4 regions of the Paenibacillus sophorae genome follow, and region 1 is predicted to be linked to each of the others. Evidence: riboswitches for the same ligand, from Rfam matches in the RefSeq annotation. Region 1 holds a riboswitch; each other region holds the start of a gene.
What was found. Region 1 has a riboswitch for cobalamin ahead of KP014_RS17130 (HoxN/HupN/NixA family nickel/cobalt transporter). Riboswitches for the same ligand answer to the same signal wherever they lie in the genome.
Positions count from the first base shown of each region.

Region 2: it holds a riboswitch for cobalamin, as region 1 does, so the genes downstream of both, KP014_RS08055 (S-layer homology domain-containing protein) here and KP014_RS17130 (HoxN/HupN/NixA family nickel/cobalt transporter) in region 1, are expected to answer to the same signal.
Region 3: it holds a riboswitch for cobalamin, as region 1 does, so the genes downstream of both, cobT (nicotinate-nucleotide--dimethylbenzimidazole phosphoribosyltransferase) here and KP014_RS17130 (HoxN/HupN/NixA family nickel/cobalt transporter) in region 1, are expected to answer to the same signal.
Region 4: it holds a riboswitch for cobalamin, as region 1 does, so the genes downstream of both, metE (5-methyltetrahydropteroyltriglutamate--homocysteine S-methyltransferase) here and KP014_RS17130 (HoxN/HupN/NixA family nickel/cobalt transporter) in region 1, are expected to answer to the same signal.

Region 1 covers NZ_CP076607.1:3,625,929-3,630,141, reverse strand. Annotated here, with positions in the region: gene KP014_RS17140 (ABC transporter permease) at 1-684, opposite strand, end outside; gene KP014_RS17135 (ABC transporter ATP-binding protein) at 681-1,325, opposite strand; gene KP014_RS17130 (HoxN/HupN/NixA family nickel/cobalt transporter) at 1,445-2,233, opposite strand; cobalamin riboswitch at 2,398-2,586, opposite strand; gene KP014_RS17125 (anaerobic sulfatase maturase) at 2,612-3,871, opposite strand; gene KP014_RS17120 (sugar porter family MFS transporter) at 4,086-4,213, opposite strand, start outside.
Region 2 covers NZ_CP076607.1:1,719,814-1,724,026, reverse strand. Annotated here, with positions in the region: gene KP014_RS08055 (S-layer homology domain-containing protein) at 1-2,553, opposite strand, end outside; cobalamin riboswitch at 2,821-3,011, opposite strand; gene KP014_RS08050 (GAP1-N2 domain-containing protein) at 3,103-4,213, opposite strand, start outside.
Region 3 covers NZ_CP076607.1:2,683,026-2,687,238, forward strand. Annotated here, with positions in the region: gene KP014_RS12625 (TetR/AcrR family transcriptional regulator) at 11-598, opposite strand; gene KP014_RS12630 (hypothetical protein) at 798-1,004, shown strand; gene KP014_RS12635 (hypothetical protein) at 1,058-1,384, shown strand; cobalamin riboswitch at 1,580-1,786, shown strand; gene cobT (nicotinate-nucleotide--dimethylbenzimidazole phosphoribosyltransferase) at 1,936-3,021, shown strand; gene cobJ (precorrin-3B C(17)-methyltransferase) at 3,102-4,213, shown strand, end outside.
Region 4 covers NZ_CP076607.1:4,804,438-4,808,650, reverse strand. Annotated here, with positions in the region: gene KP014_RS23320 (serine/threonine protein kinase) at 3-839, opposite strand; gene KP014_RS23315 (undecaprenyl-diphosphate phosphatase) at 1,058-1,921, shown strand; cobalamin riboswitch at 2,016-2,219, shown strand; gene metE (5-methyltetrahydropteroyltriglutamate--homocysteine S-methyltransferase) at 2,440-4,213, shown strand, end outside.

The DNA of each region.
Region 1 (4,213 bases):
CATAATAGCTATCTGGTATTCGACGGCTACGATTGGCGATGTTCCGGACAAGATTTGTCCCGTCATCATTCCAGGTAAGAACACGATACCCATACCGACCATCGAATTAATGGTGGGCAGCATAGCGGAATCGAATGCCTGGTTGACAATTTCCCGCGCGGCCATTTTCGGTGTTGCCCCAAGCATGAGCGCCGCCTCCACTTTATCTTTTTGGCCGTGCATGCCTTCGGTCAGGGAATTCACGCCTAACGCGATCCCTGTCATCGAATTGCCAACAATCATCCCAGCTATTGGAATGACATACCTTGGTTCGTACCAGGGCGCCAGCTGCAAGACGATGAAAATAAAATAGAGAAGGCTGACCAAAATCCCGGAAGTCATCGAAAATGCAATGCTTCGTTTCATGGCTTTGGACAGTTTTCCTTTTGCCCGTTTATTAATCGTCCGGATAGAAAACACAAGCATAACAGCCACAAGCAGCAAGGTATACACCGGATGAGCGTGCCCAAATACGTATACCAGCAGGTACCCGACCAGAATGAGCTGAAGGGTCATTCGAGCTGTTGCGATCAATATCTCCTTTTCACGCGGGATACCTTTAATTCTGACGATTACAATCAGAAGAATCACGAACAAATAGGCTGCGGCCAGCTGCCAAAATAATAAATCAATCGTTCCGTTCACTCAACATCCCTCCCGTTCCCCTGCGGCACTCCATTTTTCATTTCAATAACAAAATCGGCGTATGTATCGGCAATGTAACGGGAATGCGTAATCATGACGAGTGTCTTGCCGTTTTCACGAATGAATGTGGTCAATCTCTGCATTACCGTATCCGCAGTGTCTTCATCCAGTGCTGAAGTCGGTTCATCCAGAAGGAGCGCCATCGGATTCATCACAATAGCCCTTGCAAGGGCTAAACGCTGCTTTTCCCCGCCTGAGAGATCCTCCGCATTTTGTTCCATATCTTTCTCCAGACTGGCGAGATGAAGCGCCTCCTCCAATTGTTCATTGGATGCTTCAGGCTTACCGGCAAAAGACAAACCGATCTGCAGGTTATCTCTTATCGTCCCTTTGAACGTGATCGTGGCTTGCGGCACCATCACCGCACCTCTCCTCCACTGGGTGGGGTCCATTTCACTCGAAAGATGTTGACCCAGCCAAATCTCGCCTTCATCCGGGCTGTCCAACTGGTTCAACAACCGAAGCAAGGTTGTCTTTCCGCTGCCGCTCTCACCTACAATGCAGGTTATTCTCTTTGCAGGTATCGTTAAGTCTGTGATGGACAGAACCCCTCTGGCTTTTACTCCCTTTAACCGGAACATCGTCGCCCTCTCCTTTTGGCCATGCGGTCACTCGTTGATTATCGATATCGAAATTCATTATTGATGGTACTCAAATAGCCGCGAAGCGTCAAACCTTGCAAAATAAATAAGTGGATTCATCAACGGACTGTCTTTAACTTCGCTCGCACATTAACAAGGACAAAGCAAAGAAGTAAGAATAAGAAAATAATAATCCCTACGATTTCGAAATCAAGTTCTGCCCAAGGATTAAAGTAAGTGAATGCCTGATAGAAAGAAACACCATAAGCGAGCGCAACAATCACCCATCCAATGATTCTTGAAGCCGATTGCCCCAAACTGCTTGATTGGTTCATCATTCTGAACGTAATTAGAGAATCGATGGTATCGGTAATCATCATTCCAAGCATAAAAATAAGTCCCAGAATTAGAGGCATGTATGTGAATGAATTGCCGGCGGCTGCTAGTGCCCAAACAGACGTTTGACTAATGGTCTCGGCAGCCAGTGCGAAGATCCCTCCTACTAAAATAATTAAAAATGGATTTGTTGTTCCCCGCGCAACATTCGAAATAAACTTCCCTTTAATCCCCTTAAGTTTAAATTCCTCATTTTTAAATTTGGAACGCATTAGATTAATAATATTTATGGTTCCAATGATAAATAGGGATATGATTGATACCCAGGTTGCAAAGGTATCAAAGTACTCAGGAAATCTAAAATTTTGGGTAAACATTCCGAGAATTGTCGCCATACCAGCCACGACTGCTCCATGACCAAATGAAAACAGTGTACCTACAAAGCGGGCGATCGGGCTGCCCATCCGCCAATTGTAACGGGTTTGTCCATCAATAAAAGCTAAATGATCCGCATCCAGTCCATGACGTAGACCCAGCACAAAAACAAGAAGTATAAGCGATATCGTTGACATTGATGATTCCCTCTTTCTTAATCCTATTTTTTCACACAAAAAAAGCCCCGGGGCAACCTTTGCAGATTCGGGACTTACCAATGGGAACGTTTATAAACGACATGTTTAGCAGAGCTAAAATGCGAGTTCATGTTTCGTCACCACTCCTTTTCTCCGAAGGCATGATTGGTGTGCACATCCAGGTAGGTCTTCTGGCTTCCGTATCATTGCCTGCCTTCTGTCTTCCCCAGACTTGCTGCTGAGTGACATAAAAGAAGGAGGCTCCTCGGTTACAGCGGCGGGACCGCTCGGGATTTTCACCCGATTCCCTGTTACCCCTTGATCTCGCAAGGGCACCTGGTTGCAATATATGAAATTAATCTGATTTTAATTCTAAAATCAGACTGTGACCAGTCCCAAGCAGCACTGCTTATATTTCTTGCCGCTGCCGCAGGCGCAAGGATCGTTGCGGTCTGGGAGCTTTCCTTTTAAGTAAATCTGCACGTTTTGGCAGAACAGGTTGCTTCTGACGCTGTCTCCAAGCTGCTTCATCCGCTCGTCTGCATATGCATAAATCTCCTTATAGCTGGCGCAAAAATAATCTCTGCCCTTGGCCTCTAGCTCCGCTCCCCATTCCCGGTTGCGCGGGCAACCGCCATGACAGAGACGTTTCCATTCGCAGCTCCGGCATCCCTCCGGCAGCGTAGGCTTCATCCCAAGAAATCGATTGTACAACGGATGCTTCAAAATGTCTTCAATGGAGTGTGTTGCCACGTTGCCGATTTTCCATTCAGGAGAAATGTAAAAGTCGCACGGATAGGCGTCTCCGTTCTGCTCTAGAATAATCGTGGTCGGGCACTCGGCTCGATGAATGCACAGCTCTGCCTCCCGATTCGTATAACCGGCCAGCATGTTGTCAAAAAAACGCACGGAAACCCGCGGATTCCCTCCGTTATACCAATAATCGAAGGCTTCACGCAAAAATCGGCCGTATTCCGCAGGCGTAATATCGTAAACACCCGGCTTGTCCGGCTCCTGCGACCGGAAATCCATGCAAGGAATGAACTGGACGTAGCTGAAGCCTTCCTGTTCAAAGAAAGCCATGATCTCGGCAGCATTACCTACATTGCCTTTGTGAATGACGGACAATATATTGAAATCCACGTTATGCCGCCGTAATTGCTCGATCCCCTTCATTACCCGGTGAAAGCTGCCCTGCCCGCGCGAGTCCACCCGCCGCGCGTCATGAATAGCTTCAGGACCGTCCAGACTTACGCCGACCAGAAAATTGTATTTTTTAAAAAAAGCCGCCCAGCGGTCGTTAATCAACGTCCCGTTCGTCTGAATGGAATTGCCGATGCTTGTCCCTTTCGGAGCATAACGAGCCTGAAGCGATACAACCTCCTCAAAGAAATCCAGACCCGCGAGCAGCGGCTCCCCTCCCTGCCAGGCAAAGGAAGCCGCTCCCCGTGACCGGGCCATATATTCTTTAATGAATTTTTCCAGAATGGCGGAATCAATCCGGTTGATCTTGGGTCCCGGCTTGCCGCCACATGTACTGTAGTAGCAGTAATCACAGGCCAGGTTGCAGTCCTCCGAAACCGTCTTCCACATCACGCCTATATGCCGATGTTCCAGTGTTAAGCCCCCGCAGCCCATGTGTTCTCACCCTCCTAGTCTCTACCACCCGAAAAAAAGAGACGTATTCCATAGATTCATGGAATGACGTCTCCGAAGTTCCGGTCAACATTATTCGACAGCCCGTTTAATTCCAATTTATTTACTCGGTTATCACGGTGTCTTGAATATTAACCTCAGGATATTAATTTGTCAACTTCTATTTTTTTAATTTGTTATTTCCACCGCTGTTCTGTCAACGGGATACCGGTTGTTTCAAGCTTATGCTTGGCTTTTTGCTTTTTTGCTGTGCAGCTATTTGTGTGTCATCAAGGCTGCGGAAATATTGCTCCACTTCTTCCAGTGATTTTCCTTTGGTCTCCG
Region 2 (4,213 bases), 1.9 Mb from region 1:
CCACAGCACCTCGTTTCCGTCCTGAAGCACATAATTATCGGCGCTGACTGACGGTTCGCTTCCATTGACAAAATACTTCCATCCACTCTCGGCGCCCCGGTCAAATTCGGCCAGACCGTCAATCGAATAGACGTATACGCCCCCCGAACTTGTCCGTGCCCCTACTTTGCCGCTGCCAAGCATCCGGAGAAGCAGACTATAAGGAGTATCCCCCGTACCCAGAGTAACGGAAGTTCTTGGAAGAATCGTTCCTTTTACAGTATCGCCAACAACGGAAATAGTTGCCTCGGAAACCGCCTGCGGCGCGGAAATGGCCAGCTGCTGCGTATACCGCACCAAGCTTGGCGCACCGCCTGCCTGATAACCAGTCACTTCGATTGTATAGCTACCGGCCGATAGGCCGCTGAAGGAAGCGATGCCCTGGTCATTCGTTGCCGCCGTCTGTCCGCCAACACTTACCTTCGCGCCGACAGCCGGTGAAGTAACAGGATCAGAACTGAAGGTTGCGTTATTCCACACCCATTGAACTTGAGTGACTCTTACCGTAAAAGCCTGCCCCGGCTGAGGCTGCGAAGGCGAAAGTTCCAAATATTGGACAACCTGGGTCGAGTATCCTCCGTAATAGACCAGCACCTTATCCGTAGCCCTGAGCTCAAAGTCGCTGATGCCGACGCTCGGATAGATCCACTGGCCGCCGCGCTGAACGACAAACGACCACCAGTTGTTCATGTCGCCGCTGATTCCGCCTATGCCGCTGATAAAGCTGCCGAATGACGATTGCGTAATATCCAGCGCAATATGATTGGCATCAGCCAGCCTTTGCAGCGCCTCAAGCGCATTGGACGCGCCTACCGGGCCTTCTGCGAGCGTTCCCTGCGGCCCTTCTACCGATAAAGACACTGGCACTTCCTTCGGCAAAACCGTAACAGACCCGGTGTAGCGCACGACAGTCGGCGCGGCGTTGTCCTGGTAGCCGGTAATTTGGAGTGTCTGGGTTCCAGGCGTCAGATCGGTTCCAAAAGACGCTGTGCCCTGATCGTTCGTAACAGCCGTTTTGCCGCCGATGGAAACGGTAACCCCGGAAGCCGCCGCGACTACGGGATTTCCGTCCCAGTCCCATGTCTTTTTATTAACCGTTACTTCAAGAGGCTTGCCTTCCTTAGGCTGAAGCGGCAAAAATGTTACGGAATCCACCAGTTGAGTGACGCTGTAATCTCCGTAGTAAATATAGAGCCGATCCCCGTCCTGAAGCGCAAAGTCGTTAATGGCGCTGTAACCGCTGACCCACTGAGTACCGCGCTGAACGATGTAGTTCCAGCCGTCATAGCCTCCATACTTCTTCTCTCGGATACCGGCTATCTCGCTAATATAGGTGCCGTATTGGCTTGTTTTGCTGACAACCGCAATTCCCTTGGCTTCCGCCAGCTTGTTCAACGCATCCAAAGCGCTGCCGCCGTACACACTGCCCTCGCCCAAGGACGCCGTCGGCCCTTCGATGGCTACACTCACATGGACAAGCGGATGCACAGCCGGCGGATGATCGATAAAATCATACAGGTTGCTGTCGCCGCCGCTGCTGAATAGGTTGTAGGCGACCAACGCCTGCAGCGCCTGCTCCGTTGCCAGAGCGTTGCTTCCTTCACCCAGCATATGGGCGAAGCTTCCGTCCGCCGCCCTAAAGCTCATCAAGCGGCTGATCAGATTGCCGCCGTTCTTGGTGAAGCCGGAACCGGCCGGATCAACACCATATGATGTCAGCCCGATAATGGCCTGCGATACGCTTTCACTGCTGTCTCCATAGCCTCCGTGGGTCGTATTCTGCTGAGCGGACAGCCACTGTACGGCTCTTTCCCCCGCAGTGGCAGCAGCGGACTCACTCTTGTATGGAGACAGGGCGGCCAAAGCCATTGCCGTGGTATCAGGCCCGCTTGGTCCTCCTGCATTAAGAGGGAATCCTCCATCAACATTTTGTGCGGAAAGAATCTCTTGAACCAGTTTATCTCTGGTCCATTTTGCATCGGAAGGCACCATATAGCTGCCGGAATCCAGTGCGATTAGGCCGTAGATGGGATTGTTCAGGCTTTGCCCGGACATTCCTTCGTTGTTATAAATGGCCGCAATCAGGTTGCTGCCGGCGAAATTCGCCGGGTCCTGGCCGATTGCTTTAACTGCCAGAGCGATTCGGGCGTAATCCGTTACCGAGGAGAAATTCCCCCCTGCGTTCTTTACTCTATTCTGAAGCTCGGCCCCGTAAGAATCCGGCACTTTATACCCGGCCTGGGCCAAGCCGATCGCCTGCCATTCCGAGGCGACGCCCTGCTTCAGAATATACTCCGCCGCAGAATAAACGGCATCCGTTACGCTGACCGACTGTGATGATGAAGCCGCGTCCGCAGCGTTCAAGGCATCCGTTACGCCCTCTTCCTGGTAACCGGCAGCCGCCGTCTCGGCAAGAGCCCGTCCAGCCGGAGCAAACGGCACGCCCAGCAATGAGAAAATCATCAATAAGGACATTCCCAGCGCAAACATTTTGGAAGAAATCCTGCTCTTCATTACTCAACCTCTTTCTCTTGAATTTGTGGGAGTCTCCCAAGTAAGAAGAAACGCCTGACGGCGTCTTTTCAAGACGCAGGTACGTTTCTCGTAAAAATATAAGACCAAACGATAGGCGTGAAGCTTATAAAGTCTTATATTTCAAAAAAAGACCGCCCCAAAGAGGGACGGTCTTTCAGTAAATCGGGCCGGAACCGATGCCTTCAATCATCCTTAGCATCAGCCGCGCGCAAATGTCCGCGTGTCCTCACCCCCCGAAGGACACCCGGGCCTTGACTAGAAAAGGCAGGTCTCCTGGCTCATGCCTCACCGCTCCCTCTCGCCTTCCCGTTCTACGAGAACAGTGGCAGATTTCAGAGGATCGCTCCGCATATACAGTGGCGGGACCGCGCCGGACTCCAACCGGCTTCCCTTTTAAGCGGGCTTTCAAGACCCGCACCTTTTTAAGAATATATTAAATTTTCGACAATCTTTATCATATCGGTTATCGGAGGGGTTGTCCATACATTGCCAGCCATTCAAGCGTAAAAATAAACGGGAAGCTCATCGTTATTCCGCCGCCGGGCTCGCGCTTATGGGAGCCGCCGGAGATGATGCCGGACGCGGATCATCCATCAGGACCAGCGTGTAGTCTTCGGCCTCGATCATGCTTCCGGCAGACAGCTCCGGAGAAGAAACCAGCGTTACCTTCACCTGGTAAGGTGCTGGTCCTGACGGTGCGGGGCCATTATCGGCCGGGACCGGGGATACCGGCGCGCTAGAAGCGGCAAGCGGCTCTCCTGACGGTGAAGGCGAACCGGCTGCTCCGGCCGCATCTTCCATAGAATCCGTTGGAGCAGCCGAAGCCGGCGAAGACGCTCCGCCGGATGCCGTTCCTTCCGGATGGGTCTCTAAGTCCGCCGGATTTCCATCCGTTCCATTCCCGCCCGTTCCACCGTTTCCATCCACCGCCGTTCCCGTAACGCCTGCAGCGCCGGAATCCCCCGCGTCCGCGGTGCCCGAAGGAGCTGGGGATCCCGGAGCCCCACAGCTATGGTCCAGACCGCCAACTTTATATATGACAGCTTCTCCTGTTCCGGAATCCACTTTAATCTCGGCAGGGTTAAACTCTCGGCAGGCGTCAGCAGAGGCGAAGGCGAACATCAGCGAGCTTCCGCCCTTACCGTCGCCAGACTCAAGATAAGCGGCAGCTTCAGGATAACTCACGTTCCCCGTCCCCTGCGAAGGCGAAGGCTGCGGCGAGGCTGCCGGAGCGGCCTCGTCTCCGCTGCCTTTCAGTAAGCTGGCGGCCAGAACTCCGGCAATTACCAGAACGATGACGGCCGCGCCGAAGATCATCAGCCGAGACGGGCTGCGGCGCACCCACCGCGCCAGCGGCGGGGCCAACTGCGACCGGGCTTCGCCGTAGACGCTTTGAAGAGCCGGTCTGGCTGCGGCCATATAATTTTTACGAAAATCGCGGTTCTTGAAAGCTTCACGGTCATGGCCCGCAAAATACTTCAGAATAGCCCGCCGATAGCCCGGATGAAGCTTCTTGGAGGAAATGGAAAATAGCGGACTATCCTGCGACCAGGCCAAAAAGCGGTACACCGCCTCTTTATCGCCATCCGCTTTGCGGCGGACATGCTCCAGCAGCGCGTCGTACTCCAGCGGCCCTCCC
Region 3 (4,213 bases), 940 kb from region 1:
CACACTATACTCATTGGAACCCGTCCAGCAATACTTCGACTACCTTTTGCAGCAGCATCTCCCGCTGTTCATCTTTATGATCCAGCACCATCCGCGGATGGTGGAAGGAGGTGGTGGCTTCCAGCAGGAGTACAGCCACGTTTTCCGGTTCTCCGCGGATTTCTCCGGCAGCTATCGCTTTTTGAACCAGCGCCACAAGCTGCTCATTTACGTTATGCAAATGCTGTACAATAAAAGGCTTCAGCAGCTCCGCTGCCATATTGAACGATTTGTAAAGCTCAGGATCTTTTAGAACCTTCTCTTTTTTCAGTTCGTGATATTTCAGGAACCATTCGATAATCAACCGGCGCGGGGATCGTTCTTGCTGGGTTATGAGTTCCAGCGTGTTGTCCATCCGGGCTAGCCAACGTTCGGAAATGGCGTCAAGCAGAGCCGCTTTGTCGGGAAAATGATTGTAGAGAGCGGCATGGCTTACTTTCAGCTCCTTGGCGATATCCGTTAAGCGGAACTTATCGAATCCATAATAACGAATCTTTTCTTCTGTGATTTGCAAAGCCTTTTCTTTGATTTCTTCAGAAGTTAATCCAGTTTTCGGCATCGTGATTCACCCCATTTCCATTGAATTAGGCGGAAAGCCCTATTTTTATATTACAAATTACAAAAAACATAACATGTAATATGTTAGCGGTCAAGAGGAGCACAGTGTTTGATTCTTGTGGAATCCGGAGATCTGTGGAGAGTTGAAATTCAGCAAGCCAGAAGCTGGGGATTGTCCGTGCTACAGGAGAACGGAAGCTTTGCATGCAGAGGTTGATCATACAGCAGGGAGTGATACGATATACGCTGTGCTGCCTGGCATGAATGATGACGAGACGATCATTTTAAACACCCACACGGACGGTCCGAATACTTGTGAGGAAAATGGGGGAATTGCCCTGCTCGCTATGGCTAAATACTTTTCACAAATTCCTAAAGAGTGGCGCAATCGAAGGAGAAGGAACTAATAAGAAAGCAGTAGCTGGAATTACAATCGAGCGTTTGGGATGGCAATCCGGCCATGGACAGGATCTATCTGAACGCCATTCAAGGACGCACAAAAGTCCGAACCATCACCTCGAAGCCCAAAGGCAAATTTTATTTTGGAGAAGGCCAGCCTCTTTACGAAGCGAACATCCCAACGATATCCCTTGTGCCAGGACCCGATTACCTTTGTGTGGTAGGAGGCAATGGATATATTGAAAAAATAGATTTAGACCTGATGTATGAGCAGATTGAGACCTTTACCAAGGTAGTATCCGCGATTGATCATGCAAAAACGGAGGAACTAGGAACGGCGGAGCCGGCAAGTTTTAGCTTATTGGGATTACTTGTGAAAGAGGGGTGATAGGGCCGAGCACCCTCGCAATAAAAAAGTATCGGAAGAGCGCATTGTCTATACCTACACTTTGATTCGGGCGGCAAGTGCATCTCCGTTTCGATCACAACGGTTGAGCTCATCCCAACCGGGGATGGCACGAAGCTAGACTTCTCTTTAAATCTCAAGTTATAATAGGCGTATTGTAAGCATATCTTGTCTACAACAGCATATGAGTGAAAAGGTGAAACGCTGAGGCGTTTCTTAAAAGGGAAGAACGGTGAAAATCCGTCGCGGTCCCGCCACTGTAAATGGAGAGCAGGCTTAAGCCACTGTGTCAAACGGGAAGGCTTTAAGCAACCGGGTCATTATGATCTCGGTTTTTGCGTCCGATCCACAAGTCAGGAGACCTGCCTTTTTCAACAGCACGACTGACCTACGAGGATAGGAAGGGGGAGCACGCTTGTATTTCGGCGATTAACGGCACTTCTACGCTCTTTTTGTGTAGGGAGTGCTTTTTTTGTTTCTCAAATTGTTGTTACATACGTCTCTAATAGATGATAGAGGGGATTGTGATTTACGTGGAAAAATTATTGCAGGTGGTCAATCGGATTGAACGGCTGAATATTGTATCGATGCATCAAATGAGAAGACGCGTTAACAACTTAACCAAACCCTTGGGAAGTCTTGGCCGTCTGGAGGAGATCGCTGTAAGGCTTGCCGGTATAACGGGCAGCGTGGAGCCGAGTGTGGACAATAAAGCGATTATCGTGATGTGCGGCGATCATGGGGTCGTTCAGGAAGGCGTCAGCGCCTATCCGCAGGAAGTTACGGGGCTGATGATGGCGAATTTTATTCGCCAAGGCGCTGCTGTTAATGTGCTCGCACATCAAGCGGGGGCGGAGGTTCACGTTGTCGATATCGGGACTTTGCTGACAGACCTGCCGGAAGGTGTAGTGCAGCGGAAAGTTCGCCCGGGAACGGCCAATATGGCCAAAGGACCGGCAATGACCAAGGAAGAAGCGGTTGCCGCGCTTCATGTTGGGATTGATACGGCTTACGAGCTTGCTGATAAAGGGATCGAAGTGATCGGTTTAGGGGAAATGGGCATCGGCAACACGACTCCGAGCAGCGCCATGACGGCAGTGTTCACTAACCATCCGGTAGAACAGATCACCGGAAAGGGATCGGGTATCAACGACGAAGCGTTAGCCGCCAAAACGAAGGTGATCGAACAGGCGATACAGGTCAACCGGCCTAATCCGGGTGACGCTGTCGACGTGCTTGCCAAGGTAGGGGGACTCGAAATCGCCGGGCTGGTGGGTGTGATATTGGGAGCGGCGGCACGCAGGGTTCCGGTGGTTATTGACGGGGTGATTACAGGGGCTGCGGCGCTGGCTGCCTGCCGGATCGAACCACGCTGCCAGGATTACTTATTCGCTTCCCATTTGTCCGTTGAACCGGCGCACCGGATCGTTCTGGATGAGCTTGGGCTGAAGCCTGTGCTGTATCTGGACATGCGCCTTGGAGAAGGGACAGGAGCCGCACTCGCCCTGCCTGTAATCGAATCGGCCCTCCAATTGGTTGCGAAGATGGCCACATTTGAAGATCTCGGCATCCCGAGTCCGGCCCCCGAAGAAGATGAATTCGGTTTTGCGGTTCAGTGAGTCTACGAACCCGGCTTCCTCTAAGGAAAGCTTGGCGTTACGGGGATAGGATAGTTGTTTCATACAGAGGAGGCAGCACAATGGAACAGAAGAGAGGCAAACTGTTGGTGATCGGGTTTGGCCCGGGTGCTTTTGAACATATTACGGATCGTGCCCGCAGGGCTATCGAGGAAAGTGAAGTCATTATTGGCTATAACACTTATGTGGACTTGATCCGGGGCCTTCTGACCACACAGGAGATCGTAAGAACGGGCATGACGGAAGAAGTAAGCCGTGCCCAGGAAGCTGTACGGCAGGCGTATATGGGTAGGACGGTTGCGGTTATTTCCAGCGGCGACGCTGGGGTATACGGAATGGCCGGGCTAATCTATGAAGTGTTGATGGAAAAGAAATGGAATGCTGATGAAGGAGTGGAAGTAGAGGTTATTCCCGGAATATCCTCGATCAACTCCTGTGCCGCGCTCCTAGGGGCGCCAATTATGCATGATGCCTGTACGATCAGCCTGAGCGATCATTTAACCCCCTGGGACACCATCGCCAAACGTGTGGAAGCGGCGGCTGCGGCGGATTTTGTCATCGCTCTTTATAATCCGAGAAGCGGGAGACGTACCCGGCAGATCGCCGAGACTCAGCGGATTTTGCTGGGGTACCGTTCCCCGGATACGCCGGTAGGCCTGGTGAAGAGCGCTTACCGGGACCGGCAGCAGGTGGTGCTTACCACGCTCGCAGACATGCTGGAGTATGAAATAGGGATGCTCACCACGGTTATTATCGGTAACTCCTCGACGGTGGTATATGACGGCTTAATGATTACGCCGAGAGGCTACCAGCGGAAATATACGTTGGACTCGGAAGAGCAGAGACTAAGACCCAGCGAGCGTCTTCAAGTAGCGGCGGAGCCGTGGTCTCTGGGGGCGAAGGAACAGGCCGGAGAGAGCGGTGAAGCAGGGTCCGTCCAGCCTGATTTCCCGGCACCCGCCTCATACAGTGCGGGTTCGTTCAGCCCTCTTGAAGCGGCTATGGAGGCGCTGCAAATCCTCGAGGCCAAAGGCATCGTCTCCGGGGGCTACGCGGGTTCCGCCCCGTCTGCCGCCGCGAACCCGTCCGCCCCATCTGCCGCCGGAAATCTGAACGCTCTTTTTGAGGTGGGAGTGGCGCCGGGCATCGCGAACAAGAAATTCACCGCCCATCA
Region 4 (4,213 bases), 1.2 Mb from region 1:
ATTCAATGAGATCGGCCGCGAAAGTCCATATCGGATAATGCCTGCTGGACATCCTGAATGAACTCCTGCGTTTCCGTGTATGGATTCGATTCCTCGTTAAGCAGTCTCAGCAGTATGTGCCGCACCCCCGCCGTAAGCTCCAGCTCTTCTGACCAGCTGCGCTCGCCGCCGCCCGGCGTGGGGGTAAACCCTGAATACAGCATAAAGAGCATAAGATGTCCGATGTCGTGCAAATCCGATTGTTTGGACGCGGGCATGCGCTTCGGCAGTCCGTCTTTATCCCGCTCCGCTTCGCCGTCATTACTCGGGCTTTCGTCCCCGATCCGGCGGGCCAGACCGAAATCGATCAAATAGATATCATCCCCCCGGAGTATGATGTTGGGAATGCGTAAATCAAGGTGCACGAAGCCGCGTTCATGCACATGGTTTACCCGTTCCATCAAGCTCAAGACGAAGCGCAGGGTGTCTTTTTCCCCAAATATGCATCCCTGCTCGAAAATCAGCTGCTCCAATGTATAACCTTCAATATAATCGGTAACCAGCCAAGCAGAACCCATCTCCTCAAAATAATCTCTGCAGGCCGGGATATAGGGATGATCCAGCTGCATAAGGATATCCCGTTCCCGCTTCAGCATCTGCTTTCCAGTATCCCGCTTGCTCGGTTTGGCCTGCTTGACGGCCACCTGGCGTCTCTCCAGTTTATCCAGGCAGCGGTAAGCCAGCCCGTAGCTTCCCATGCCGATCCGCGAGAGCACCTCGTAACGCTGTCCGATCAGCTCCCCTTTCTCCCTGGGGTAATCCCTCCAGGCAGATATGAATGCGCGCAGGCGTGCAAGCAATGGACATCCTCCCAACATTATTCCGTCATGTGTAATCTATTCCTTCATTATTGCATATTTACCTGGGGCATTCGCAAGTCTGGAAGTCAGATGACAAGAGAGTGCGTTAGAGTTTCTTGCTTGAAAAATAGGGCTGCAAGTTTCAGAAATTACGTCCGGTGTTTAAGCAACAGTATAAAGAAAAAATATTGAAATCTAATCATTGAGGAGGCGTAAGCTTGGATCTGCTAGCCATTATTAAAGCCATCGTACTTGGTCTGGTTGAAGGCCTGACCGAATTCGCCCCAGTATCCTCTACAGGGCATATGATTATTGTCGATGATATGTGGTTGAAATCGCAGGAATTTCTCGGAAAATACACGGCTAATACATTTAAAGTCGTGATCCAGCTCGGTTCAATCCTTGCGGTTGTCGTCATTTTCAGGAATCGCTTTATTGATTTGCTCGGACTGAAACGCTTCAGCCGCGGCTCGCTTGAACCGGTCCCGGACGGCCAGCCGGCGCAGATAGAGACCGGGGGCCGTCTGAAGCTTGGGCAGGTTATTGCAGGTCTAATTCCAGCCGGTCTGCTAGGAATGTTATTCGAAGATTATATTGATGAATATTTGTTCTCGACATCAACTGTGCTGATCGGTCTTGTAATTGGCGCCGTATTTATGATCTGCGCGGATTTATTTGCTCCGAAGCGCGTCAGGACGCAGAGTGTTGACCAGATTACATACAGGCAAGCGCTTGCGGTGGGCTTGATCCAGTGTTTCTCTCTCTGGCCCGGCTTCTCCCGCTCCGGCTCGACGATTTCGGGAGGCGTCCTTCTTGGCCTGAGCCACCGGGCCGCCGCTGACTTCACCTTTATTATGGCCGTGCCGATCATGGCCGGCGCAAGCCTGATCTCGCTTTACAAGAACTGGCAGTATTTTACGCTGGATGCGTTGCCGTTCTTTATCGCCGGATTTATCAGCGCCTTCGTATTCGCGCTGCTGTCGATGCGGTTCTTTCTGAAGCTGATCAACCGGATCAAGCTGCTGCCGTTCGCAATCTACCGCATCGTGCTGGCCGCCCTGGTCTATATTATTTTCTTTTAACCGGTTATCAGGTATCGATATAACCAGAACCCCTGTCTCCTATTGCGGGCCGCAGGGTCTTGCCGTAACATAAAAGTTGTACTCATCAACCATTCACTAAATAACGGAAACAGGTGCTTGCCGGAATAGAGAGTTCCGGAGCTTAAAAGGGAAGCTCGGTGCAAAGCCGACGCGGTCCCGCCACTGTAACGGAAGAGTCTTTCGGCCCTTTATGCCACTGTCAGCCCAGCGCTGACGGGAAGGCCGCTGATGACGATGACGCCGCAGCCAGGAGACCTGCCTGTTTCGACGCACTGCTGAACCTACGGGAGATAGGGAGGTGTTGGATCGCAAACGTGATATTAACGTAGGCGTCTTTCCTCTTGCGCTTTTAAGGAAGGACGCCTTTTTGTTGGATCGTTTATGGGAAAAAGGAAGCGGGCCTTCCGAGGTGGATAAGATATTACTTCCTTAAACAACGGAATATGATGTTTTGTGAAAGATTACAGTAGGATAAGTCGAATAGGAGGAGCATGGAAATGACAACTCAAGTAAAAATAAGCAATCTCGGATATCCAAGAATCGGCGCGAACCGGGAATGGAAAAAAGCGCTGGAGGCTTACTGGGCGGGACGAACCCAGGAGGAACAGCTGCGGGCGGAAATGGACCGCATTCAGCTGGATAATCTGCGCAAGCAGCAGGAGGCGGGCATCGATCTGATTCCTGTCGGGGATTTCACGTATTACGATCATGTGCTGGATACGGCAGTCATGTTCGGTATTGTGCCGCCCAGGTACCGGTATGAAGATGGACCTGCCGGACTGGATTTGTATTTTGCGATGGCACGGGGTAATTCCCGGGCGGCGGCATGCGAAATGACGAAATGGTTCAATACGAATTACCATTACATCGTGCCGGAGATTGGGGATCTTACACCTGTTCTAACAGAGAACAAACCGCTTGCCGCATACCGGTTCGCTAAAAAGCAGGCAGGCATTGACGGCAAGCCCGTGGTCATTGGACTCTATACATTCCTGAAACTGTCCAAGGGCTTTGCCCTATCGGAAATCCGCAGTTTGGCCCAGCGCTTTCTGCCGGTCTATGTGCAGCTGTTGCAGGAGCTGGAGCGGGAGGGGGCGGCTTGGGTTCAAATAGATGAACCTGCTGTGGTGACCGGACTGCGGGAAGAGGATATTGAGCTTCTAAGCGATATTTATAGCGAGCTTCATTCCGCTGTTCCGGGTCTTTCCATTATGCTGCAGACATACTTTGAGTCCGCCGAGCCGCTTGAAGCCCTGCTTAAACTGCCGGTGCAGGGAATCGGACTCGATTTTGTACACGACAGCGGGGCCAATCTGGAAGCGATTGAGCGCCTGAGCTGGCCGGGGGATAAGACGCTTGGAGCCGGAGTGATCGACGGGCGCGGGATTTGGCGCTGCGACCCGGACGATAAGCTGGCGCTGGCTCAGCGCCTGGCTGCCCTTGTCCCGGAGGGCAAGCTGATTTTGCAGCCATCCAGCAGCCTGCTGCATGTGCCTGTGACGGTGCGCAGCGAGGAGAAGCTGAAGCAGGAGGTGCGGAACGCGCTGGCCTTTGCCGATGAGAAGCTGGCAGAGCTTGCGCTGCTGAAACGGGCGCTGCTTGAAGGCCGTGACGCCGCCGGGGCTTCGTTAGCCGAGACGCAGGCTGCGCTGGCCGCCTTCCGCAAACTGCCCGAGCGCAGCCGCGCGGACGTGGCAGAGCTTGAACGCGGCTTGACGGAGCTGCCTGACCGGCGGAGTCCGGCCTATGCCGAGCGGGCGAAGCGCCAGCAGGACAAGTGGCGTCTGCCGTTGCTGCCGACAACGACAATCGGCAGCTTTCCGCAGACGCCGGAAGTCCGGCAGGCGCGGCTGAAATGGCGCAAGGGCGAGTTGAGCCAGGAAGTCTATGACGACTTTATCCACCGGCAAATTGTGGACGCCATCGCTCTTCAGGAGAACATCGGTCTGGATGTTCTGGTGCACGGCGAATTTGAACGGACAGATATGGTGGAGTTCTTCGGGGAGAAGCTGGATGGATTTCTGTTCACGCAGAATGGCTGGGTGCAATCCTACGGTTCCCGCTGCGTCAAGCCGCCGGTCATTTACGCCGATGTCGCTTTCACCGAACCGATGACCGTCAAGGAAAGCGTTTATGCGCAATCTTTGACGAAGCTTCCGGTAAAGGGCATGCTGACCGGGCCGGTCACGATTCTGAACTGGTCATTCGTTCGCGACGATCTAAGCCGGGAGCGGGTAGCGAACCAGATTGCGCTTGCGCTGCGGCAGGAGG